Regions from separate parts of the Plantibacter sp. MMLR14_011 genome, predicted to be linked through region 1. Evidence: riboswitches for the same ligand, from Rfam matches in the RefSeq annotation. Region 1 holds a riboswitch; the other holds the start of a gene.
What was found. Region 1 has a riboswitch for thiamine pyrophosphate ahead of BIU99_RS20255 (ECF transporter S component). Riboswitches for the same ligand answer to the same signal wherever they lie in the genome.
Positions count from the first base shown of each region.

Region 2: linked by a shared signal. The riboswitch ahead of thiM (hydroxyethylthiazole kinase) and the one ahead of BIU99_RS20255 (ECF transporter S component) in region 1 are both predicted to bind thiamine pyrophosphate.

Region 1 covers NZ_MJGW01000017.1:142,522-146,929, forward strand. The annotation lists gene BIU99_RS09080 (ABC transporter ATP-binding protein) at 1-1,154, opposite strand, end outside; gene BIU99_RS20255 (ECF transporter S component) at 1,157-1,747, opposite strand; TPP riboswitch at 1,823-1,931, opposite strand; gene BIU99_RS09090 (hypothetical protein) at 1,982-2,311, opposite strand; gene dinB (DNA polymerase IV) at 2,321-3,619, opposite strand; gene BIU99_RS09100 (acyltransferase) at 3,702-4,408, shown strand, end outside.
Region 2 covers NZ_MJGW01000001.1:137,808-142,215, forward strand. The annotation lists gene BIU99_RS00660 (CDP-alcohol phosphatidyltransferase family protein) at 1-303, shown strand, start outside; gene BIU99_RS00665 (HAD family phosphatase) at 384-1,067, shown strand; gene BIU99_RS00670 (DUF1622 domain-containing protein) at 1,078-1,599, opposite strand; TPP riboswitch at 1,660-1,760, shown strand; gene thiM (hydroxyethylthiazole kinase) at 1,752-2,603, shown strand; gene thiE (thiamine phosphate synthase) at 2,600-3,310, shown strand; gene BIU99_RS00685 (bifunctional hydroxymethylpyrimidine kinase/phosphomethylpyrimidine kinase) at 3,307-4,408, shown strand, end outside.

The sequences.
Region 1 (4,408 bases):
ATGGCGGTCCGGGACCAGCGGAGGGCCTGCAGGCCGACACCGAGCTCGTTCCGCACGGTCGATGAGACGAACTGGTGCTCGGGATCCTGGAAGACCGTCCCGATGCGCGTGAGCAACTCGGTCGACTTCCAGCGGATCGGCCGGGATCCCAGCCTGCCGGCGAGCTGCGGAGCGGCGGTCACCGTCCCCGTGATCTCCGGCAGCAGTCCCGCCAGCGTGAGCGCGAGCGTGGACTTCCCCGCGCCGTTGGGGCCGACGATGACGGTCCCCGCGCCTTCGGGCACCGCGAGCCCCAGGTGCTCCTGTACCGGCTGCTTCCGCGTTCGACCGATCGCCAGGTCGTCGGTCGTGATGACCGCCGCTGATGGGCCGGACACCGGACGAGGGGCCAACCCCAGCGGGATGCCCGGCACCCAGACGCCCGCATCGGCCAGGCGCTGCCCGACGTCGTCGAGGACGAGGTCGGGTGGCCCGTCGGCGAGGACACCGCCGTCGGCGTCGAGCACGACGACCCTGGTCATCAGCTCGCGCCAGACGTCGACGCGGTGTTCGATGACGACCAGGGTGGACGAACCGTCATCGACCAGCCGAGCGACGGCGTCCCGCACCTCGGCCACCCCGGCCGGGTCGAGGTTCGCGGTCGGTTCGTCGAGCAGGAGGAGCGAGGGGTGCATGGCGAGTACGCCGGCGAGGGCCAGCCGCTGTTTCTGACCACCGGACAGCGCCGAGGTCGAGTGGTCCAGCGGCAGGTCCAGTCCGACGGCCTCCAGCGAGGCGTCCACGCGGCGCCAGATCTCCTCGCGCTCGACGCCGAGGTTCTCGCAGCCGAAGGCGACGTCGTCGCCGACCTTGGACAGGATCACCTGCGAGTCGGGATCCTGCAGCACGAGCCCGATGCGACCCCTCGCTCGTTCAGGCGGAACGCCGTCCACGAGGAGCGTGCCGTGGGACTCCCCCTCGTCCGCACCGCCGAGGACGCCGGCGAGTGCGTGGATCAGCGTCGACTTGCCGGCACCGGACCCCCCCAGGAGGAGGACCCGTTCGCCCGGTTCGATCACGAGGTCGAGGTCGCACACCGCCCAGGCCTTCCGACCGGCATGACGCCACCCCCAGTCCCGCGCGACGACGCGCGCCGGACCGGTAGCTCCCGGCACGATCAAACCTCGCGCCGAGCGTCCCGCCCCGACGCGAACCGACTGAGCGCTCCGGTCGACGCGAGTGCCCTGACGAGGGCCCAGCCGACGACACCGGCGAGGATCGCGCCCGAGACGAGCAGCGAACCGAGGTAGATCGCGTTGAACTCGACACCCTTCTCGAGGTTGCCCGACATGACGAGTTCGAGGAGCCACGCGCCGGCCCCGGCACCCGCCCCGGCGAGGATCGCCGGAACGAGGCCGAAGCGCTTGTACGCGAACGCCGCGAACACCAGCTCGGCACCGAGGCCCTGAGCGAGCCCGGAGTACACCGTCGTGATGCCCCATGCGTTGCCGATGAGGGCGGAGACGATCGCCCCGATGGTCTCGACGAGGAGGGCAGCGCCGGGCTTCCGGATGATGAGTCCGCCGAGCACCCCGCCGAGGAGCCAGATCCCGACGGCGATCCCGCCGAAACCGGGCGTGACGGCGCTGGCACCCGCGTACCAGAGTGATCCGATCGTGTTCCACGCCCAGAAGATGAGGCCGGTCGCGACGCCGAGTACGGCGACCACGACGATGTCGACGACCCTCCAGCGCAAGGTCCGCGACACAGCGCGTTCAGAGGGTGAGATCTTGGTCGATGCTGACACGATACGTGCCCTTCCTGTAGACGGAAAAGAGCACGGGATAGCGAGAAATGGTCTCCCTGCGCTGGCATGATCCAGATCAGGTTCGACGGTCGAAGGCGAATACCTTCCTCTCAGCCCGGTTCACCGGACTCCCGTGGTGGCACGAGTCTAACCCCTGCCGTGCGCGGTCGCACGACAGGGGTTGGACGGAGGGGGCTACTTCTTGAGGGCCTTGATGAGGCCGGCGAGCGCCTTGCCGCTCACCCAGATGAACGGGATCGCGACGGCGATCAGCGAGATGAGGTTCGGGTCGAAACGGAGACCCTCGTCGGTCTTGATGTAGGCACCGACGGGGATGGAGACGCCACCGCCGCCACCGCCGCTCGGGGCGTCGTCGCCGTCGCCCTCGGAGCCGCCGCCGAAGCCGTAGTACGTCAGCGCGACGGGCACGAGCTTCGTCCCGTCGATGTCCTGCTGCTCCCCATAGGCCGCGGTCACGCCGAGCCCCTTCGCCTGTTCTGCCAGCTTCTCCACGAGATTCGTCATACGGCGAGGCTATCGCTCGGCATCTCCCGGTCCAAGGGGTTGATCCGTGCTCCCAGCACCCTGCGAGTCTCCGCGACTGCCGAGTCCGCGACGCCTCGGCTTGCCGAGGAGGGAGGCGGGGGCGATCGCGAGATCGCCGAACCGGCTTGCGACCCGGTCGATCGTCTGCTCGGCTTCACGCCACTCCTCGTCCGGGTCCCAGAGCCCGGCACCGGCCTCATCGGCCGGGACGAGCTGGTCGACCTTCACCCCCACGAGGCGCACGAGGCGTCCGCCTCGATCGAGGTCGTCGAACAGCGAGGCCGCTTCGTCGTACACCCGCCGGCCCACGTTCGTGGCCTCGCCGATGGTGCGCGACCGGGTGACGACGCTGAAGTCCGCATAGCGCACGCGGATGCTGATCGTCCGGCCGGCGTAGCCGCCCTTCCGGAGTCGGATCGCGACGAGGCCGGCGAGGTTCAGCAGTTCGCGCTTGAGGATGGTCGGGTCGGAGACGTCGGTCGGGAAGGTCACCTCGTGGCTGACGCTCTTCTCGCGTCGTGCCAGCTCGATGCCGCGCGGATCGATCCCGTTCGCGAGCTCGAGGAGTCGGCGACCGGAGGCTTCGCCGACCGCGCGCTGGAGCATCGGAAGCGGGGTGGAGGCGAGCTGACCGATGGTCCGGATGCCCCGGTTCGTCAGCTGCTCCTCCGTCCGACCACCGACGCCCCACAGTGCACCGACCGGCAACGGGTGGAGGAACGCCAGGGTCTCGTCGGCCGGCACGACCAGCAGACCGTCGGGCTTGGACAGGCCGGAGGCGAGCTTCGCGACGTACTTCGTCGCCGCCAGGCCCACCGAGCACGGCAAGCCGGTCGCGTCGAGGACCCGTTGCTTCACGAGCGCGGCGATCGTCCGCGGGCTCCCGAGCAACCGGACCGCGCCGGAGACGTCGAGGAAGGCCTCGTCGATGCTCAGGGGTTCGACGAGCGGCGTGACCGACTCGAACACCTCCATCACCCGGTCGGAGTACTCGCGGTACCTGCCGTGGTGGGGCGGCAGCACGACGGCGCTCGGACAGAGCCGCATCGCCTGGGACACCGGCATCGCCGCGCGCACGCCGTACCGGCGTGCCTCGTAGCTGGCGGAGGTGACGACCGACCGCCCCTCCTTGTTGCCCACGATGATCGGCAGACCGCGCAGCTCGGGCCGTTCCAAGAGCTCGACCGAGACGAAGAACGCGTCCATGTCGACATGGAGGATGGGGGTACCGCTGTCGTCGGCATCGTGCGCCGAGACGCGACGAGACGCTCCATCCTGCCGACTCATACCTCCATTGTCGCAGTCGCCTCCGACACGCTCTCCACAAGGGCCGAGGCGGGAGCGCCCGGCGACGCTAGGCTGTCCGGCGATGAGCACGCGAACGCGGACCGGGTCGGCCCCGGCGGTCCCAGACCTCTCCGGGCGGGACCTCGCCCTCGACCTCGTGCGCGTGGCCTGCGTCGTCACGGTGGTCGTCGTCCACCTCCTGATGGTCGCCGTGGCGATCGAGCCGGACGGCGCGATCGGCATCTCCCGGGCGCTCGAGCAGCAGCCGTGGTTCGACACGGGCACCTGGTTCGGCCAGATCATGCCGCTGTTCTTCATCGTGGGCGGCTTCGCGACGATCACCGGCTGGCGCAGCACCGTCCGACGTGGTGGCGGGACCAGCGACTTCCTCCGGTCCCGGGTCTTCCGACTCGCCCTGCCGACGATCCCGGTCCTGCTCTTCCTCGCCGTCGGACTCTGGCTCGCCGGGGCGCTCGGTGTCGACCCCGCCATCATCGAGGCCGTCGCCGCAGGCGTCGGGTCCCCACTCTGGTTCCTGGCCGCCTACCTGCTGTGCCAGGCGGTCGCGCCCTTCCTGGCCACCTGGCACGACCGCCACCCCGTCCTGACCTGTGCGGCACTGCTGGCCGGTGTGATCCTCGTCGACGTCGTCCGGTACTCGACCGGCCTCCTCGGCATCGGTCTCGTCAACCTGGTGTTCGTCTGGCCACTGCTGCAGCAGTTCGGGTTCTTCCTGGCCGATGGTCGTCTCCGCACCGTCCCTCGCCTCGTCCTCGTGGCCGTGGTGCT
Region 2 (4,408 bases), on a different contig from region 1:
ATGATCGTCCCCGACCTCCTGCTCGCGTTCGTCGCCGTCGTCGCGTTCCGCGGGACGCCGGAGGTGCCGGTGAGCATCGCCGGCAAGATCCGGACGGTGTTCCTCTTCGTCGGCTTCTTCGCGCTGCTCACGGGCCTCGCGCTCGGCGGCGGGGATCCGGCGTCGGCGCTCCACCGGGTCTTCGGCGGGGTCGGCTTCGTGGCGATCCTCCTCGGACTCCTCGGCCACTTCGTCGCGGCGACCCAGTATGCGCGACGCATGGTCGTCACCTGGCAGCGACAGGGCGTCCGCGCGGCCCGCTGAGCGCCGCGCCGACCATCGTCGGAGGCCCCCACCGGATGGCACACGGCCACAGCGCAGGCGGCGTCGTTTAGGCTCGGAGCATGCCAGTCGACTATCCGGACCTCGTCATCTTCGACTGCGACGGCACGCTCGTCGACACGGAACGCATCTCCGTCCGGGTGAACCTGCAGCTCCTCAACGAGGTCGGCGGCGACTACACCGAGGCGGAGGTGCGGGAGCTCTTCGTCGGCGCCTCACTCGAGACGTACGCGACGCTGGTCGAGCAGCGCCTCGGGAAGCCGCTCGAGGCCGACTGGATCCAGCGCTGGAGCGACATGTTCCGCGGCATCTGCGAACGTGAGCTCGAGGCCGTCGACGGGGTCGTCGACGCCCTCGACGGTATCGCTGCGACCGGGGTGCCGCTGTGCGTCGCCTCGAACGGGATGCTGCACGACGTCGTCCGCAACCTCGGGCAGGTGGGCATCCACGACCGCTTCGACGGGCGCATCTTCAGCGCGACCGACGTCGCCGTCGGCAAGCCCGCACCCGACCTCTTCCTGCACGCCGCCGCCGACTTCGACACGGCCCCCGAGCGGTGCGCGGTCGTCGAGGACAGCGTCGTCGGCGTCCTGGCTGCCCGTGCGGCCGGCATGACGGTCTACGCCTACGCCGGCGGCATGACGCCCGCCGAGCGGCTCATCGGCGACGGCACCCACGTCTTCGACGACATGCGCCTGCTGCCCGACCTCATCCGCGACACCTGGGCGGCCTCCGCGGCACGCTAGCTGTGCCGCGCTAGCTGCGACTGCGGAGCTCCGGGAAGCCGTCCTCGTCGTCGGGGATCGGCTGCGCCGCGACCGTCGGTGCCGGCGTCGCATCGGACGGTTCGAGATCCTGGGCCGAGGCGTCCTGCTCCTCGGCGCGACGTCGGGTGCGTTCGCCGCCGCGCTTGACCGCGCGGTCGAACAACTGCGGGCCGGTCGTCGCCAGGCGCCTCCAGGGGAGGGTGCCCTCGATCTCGATCTGCAGGGAGAAGCTCAGCAGGGTGCGGATGACGACGATGATCGCGAGGACGAGCGCGTCGGTCAGCGACGGCGTCGACGTGACCGTCTTCACGAGGTCTGCGGCCACGAGGATCTCCAGCCCGAGCAGGATGACCGAGCCGATCGTCTCCCGCAGCATCCGGAAGGCCCGAGCGCCGTCGCGCGTGCTCCACCACAGGCGGGCCGAGAGGGTGACGGCGATCACGAAGCCCACGACCATCGCCCCGACACCGGCGACCTCGAAGACGATGGTGACCAGCTCGAAGAAGTCCATCCCTCCATCATCCTCGCCCGCCCGCTGGACGGGAAGCCGGGCCGACCCGCTAGGGTGGTCGCGAGTGACACGGGGTGCCGATCCCACGACGATCGGCTGAGAACACACCCGTCGAACCTGATCTCGTTAGTCCGAGCGAAGGGATGTCGCGAATGAGCGTTCGCACACCGCAGCAGTCCGCCCACCCGTCCACCGACGACTCGTCCGTCGGCGAGTTCGCGAGCGCGTCCGGGGACCTCCTCGAGCGCCTGCGCGAGCACGCGCCGCTCGTTCAATCGATCACGAACGCCGTGGTGACGAACTTCACCGCGAACGTCCTGCTCGCCATCGGCGCCGCCCCGGCGATGACCGACATCCCCACCGAGGCCGGTCCGTTCGCCCGCATCGCCTCCGGGGTGCTCCTCAATCTCGGGACGCCGCAGGCGGAGCAGCGCGAGGCGATGGTCGAGGCCGCCTCCGCGGCGAACGACGCCGGCACACCGTGGGTGCTCGACCCCGTGGCCGTCGGCTTCCTGCCGGTGCGCACGGCGCTCGCCGCCGACCTCCTCGCGCTCCGGCCGACGGTCGTCCGCGGCAACGCCAGCGAGATCATCGCCCTCGCCGGACTGGGCGCCGGCGGTCGCGGGGTCGACAGCACCGACTCGGTCGACAGCGCGATCGAGGCGGCCACCGCGATCGCCCGCACCTCGGGCGCCGTCGTCGCGATCTCCGGCCCGACGGACGTCATCACCGACGGTGAGCGCATCGTCCGCTGCTCGAACGGGCACGCCTGGCTCACCCTCGTGACGGGCGGTGGCTGTGCCCTCGGTGCCGTACTCGCCGCCTTCGCCTCACTCGACGACGACCGGTTGCTGACGACGGTCGCGGCGACCACCGCGTACACGGTCGCCGCGCAGCTTGCGGCTGCGGAGAGCCGCGGCCCCGGCTCCTTCGCTCCAGCCTTCCTCGACCACCTCCACCTCCTCGAGGCCGACACCGTCCGCAGCCTGGCGGTGATCGCGTGAGCGCCTCGACCACCGCGGACCGGGTCCTCGCGGCCCGTTCGCACGCCGAGCTCGTGCGCCGCGGCATCGCCACCTACCTCGTCACGGACGCCTCGGCCAGCGGGGATCGCGGTGTCCTCGACGTCGTGCGCCGAGCCGTCGACGGCGGGGTGACCGCGGTCCAGCTGCGGGAGAAGACCGCGTCGGCGCGAGCGCTGTTCGACCTGACCGTGCGTGCGGCGGAGGTCGTCGCCGGGCGGGCGCTGCTCCTCGTCGACGACCGGGTGGACGTCTTCCTCGCAGCCCGTTCCGCCGGTGCCGTCGTCCACGGCGTCCACGTGGGTCAGAGCGATCTCCCGGTCGACGCCGTGCGTCGCATCGTGGGACAGGCCGCCGTCGTGGGACTGACGGCGAACACCCCGGCGCACCTCGACGCGGTCGCAGCGCTGTCACCGGGGACCGTCGACTACCTGGGCGTCGGCGTCATCCGCCCGACGACGACGAAGCCGGACCACCCGCAGCCGCTGGGCGTGGAGGGGTTCGCCGCGATCGCCGCCGCGACCCCGCTCCCGTGCGTCGCCATCGGTGGGGTGTCACTGGACGACACGGTCGAGCTCCACGCCGCCGGTGCCGCTGGTCTCGCCGTCGTCTCCGCCATCTGCGCCGCCGACGATCCGGCCGATGCCGCACGGGCGTTCCGCGCGGCGTGGACCGAGGTCTCGGCATGAGCGCCGTGGAACCGTCGACGACGGCGGTGTCCGTGACCTCGAACCGGGTGCACGGCAGACGTCTTGTCGTGGTCCGCGAGACACCCCGGGTGCTGAGCATCGCCGGGACCGACCCGACCGGTGGTGCCGGGATCCAGGCCGACCTCAAGAGCATCGCCGCGAACGGCGGATACGGCATGGCGGTCGTCACCGCGCTCGTCGCGCAGAACACCCGGGGCGTCCGGTCCGTGCACACTCCGCCCGTCGGGTTCCTCCGCGAGCAGTTGGACGCGGTCGCGGACGACGTGGTGATCGACGCGGTCAAGATCGGGATGCTGGGCGATGTCGCGATCATCGACACCGTGTCGACCTGGCTGCAGGAGACCGAGACCGGACCCGTCGTCCTCGACCCGGTGATGGTGGCGACGAGCGGCGACCGTCTCCTCCACCGCGACGCCGAAGCGGCCATGCGCGCGCTCCTGCCGCACGTCGACCTCGTGACCCCGAACCTGCCGGAGCTCGCCGTCCTCGCGGACGAACCGGTGGCGACGAGTTGGGCCGACGCACTCGCGCAGGCGGAGCGGGTCTCGGTGCAGGCGGGCGTGATCGTGCTCGTGAAGGGCGGGCACCTGACGGGGACGACCGCGTGCCCGGATGCGCTCGTCGACGCCACCGGTGGTCTGGGCGACGACCGATCACTCGTCGAGTTCGACGGTCTCCGAGTCGACACACGGAACACCCATGGGACCGGGTGCTCCCTGTCGAGCGCGATGGCCACCCTCGTCGCCCGGTCGGGGTCCTGGACCGAGGCGCTCGGCGAGGCGAAGGCGTGGCTCACGACGAGCCTCCGGCACGCGGACGCGCTCGAGGTCGGCTCGGGCAACGGCCCGATCAGCCACTTCGCCGAGCTGTGGGCAGCGGGTGGGACGACCTCACGGCGGCAGGACGGTGCCGACATCGTCGCCGACTGGTGGGAGGACATCGCCGAGCTGCGGGACCGGATCGACCACCTGCCGTTCGTGACGACGCTCGCCGACGGGACCCTCGATCCAGCCCGGTTCGCCTGGTACCTGCAGCAGGACGCGATCTACCTGCGGGCCTACTCGCGGGTCCTCGCAC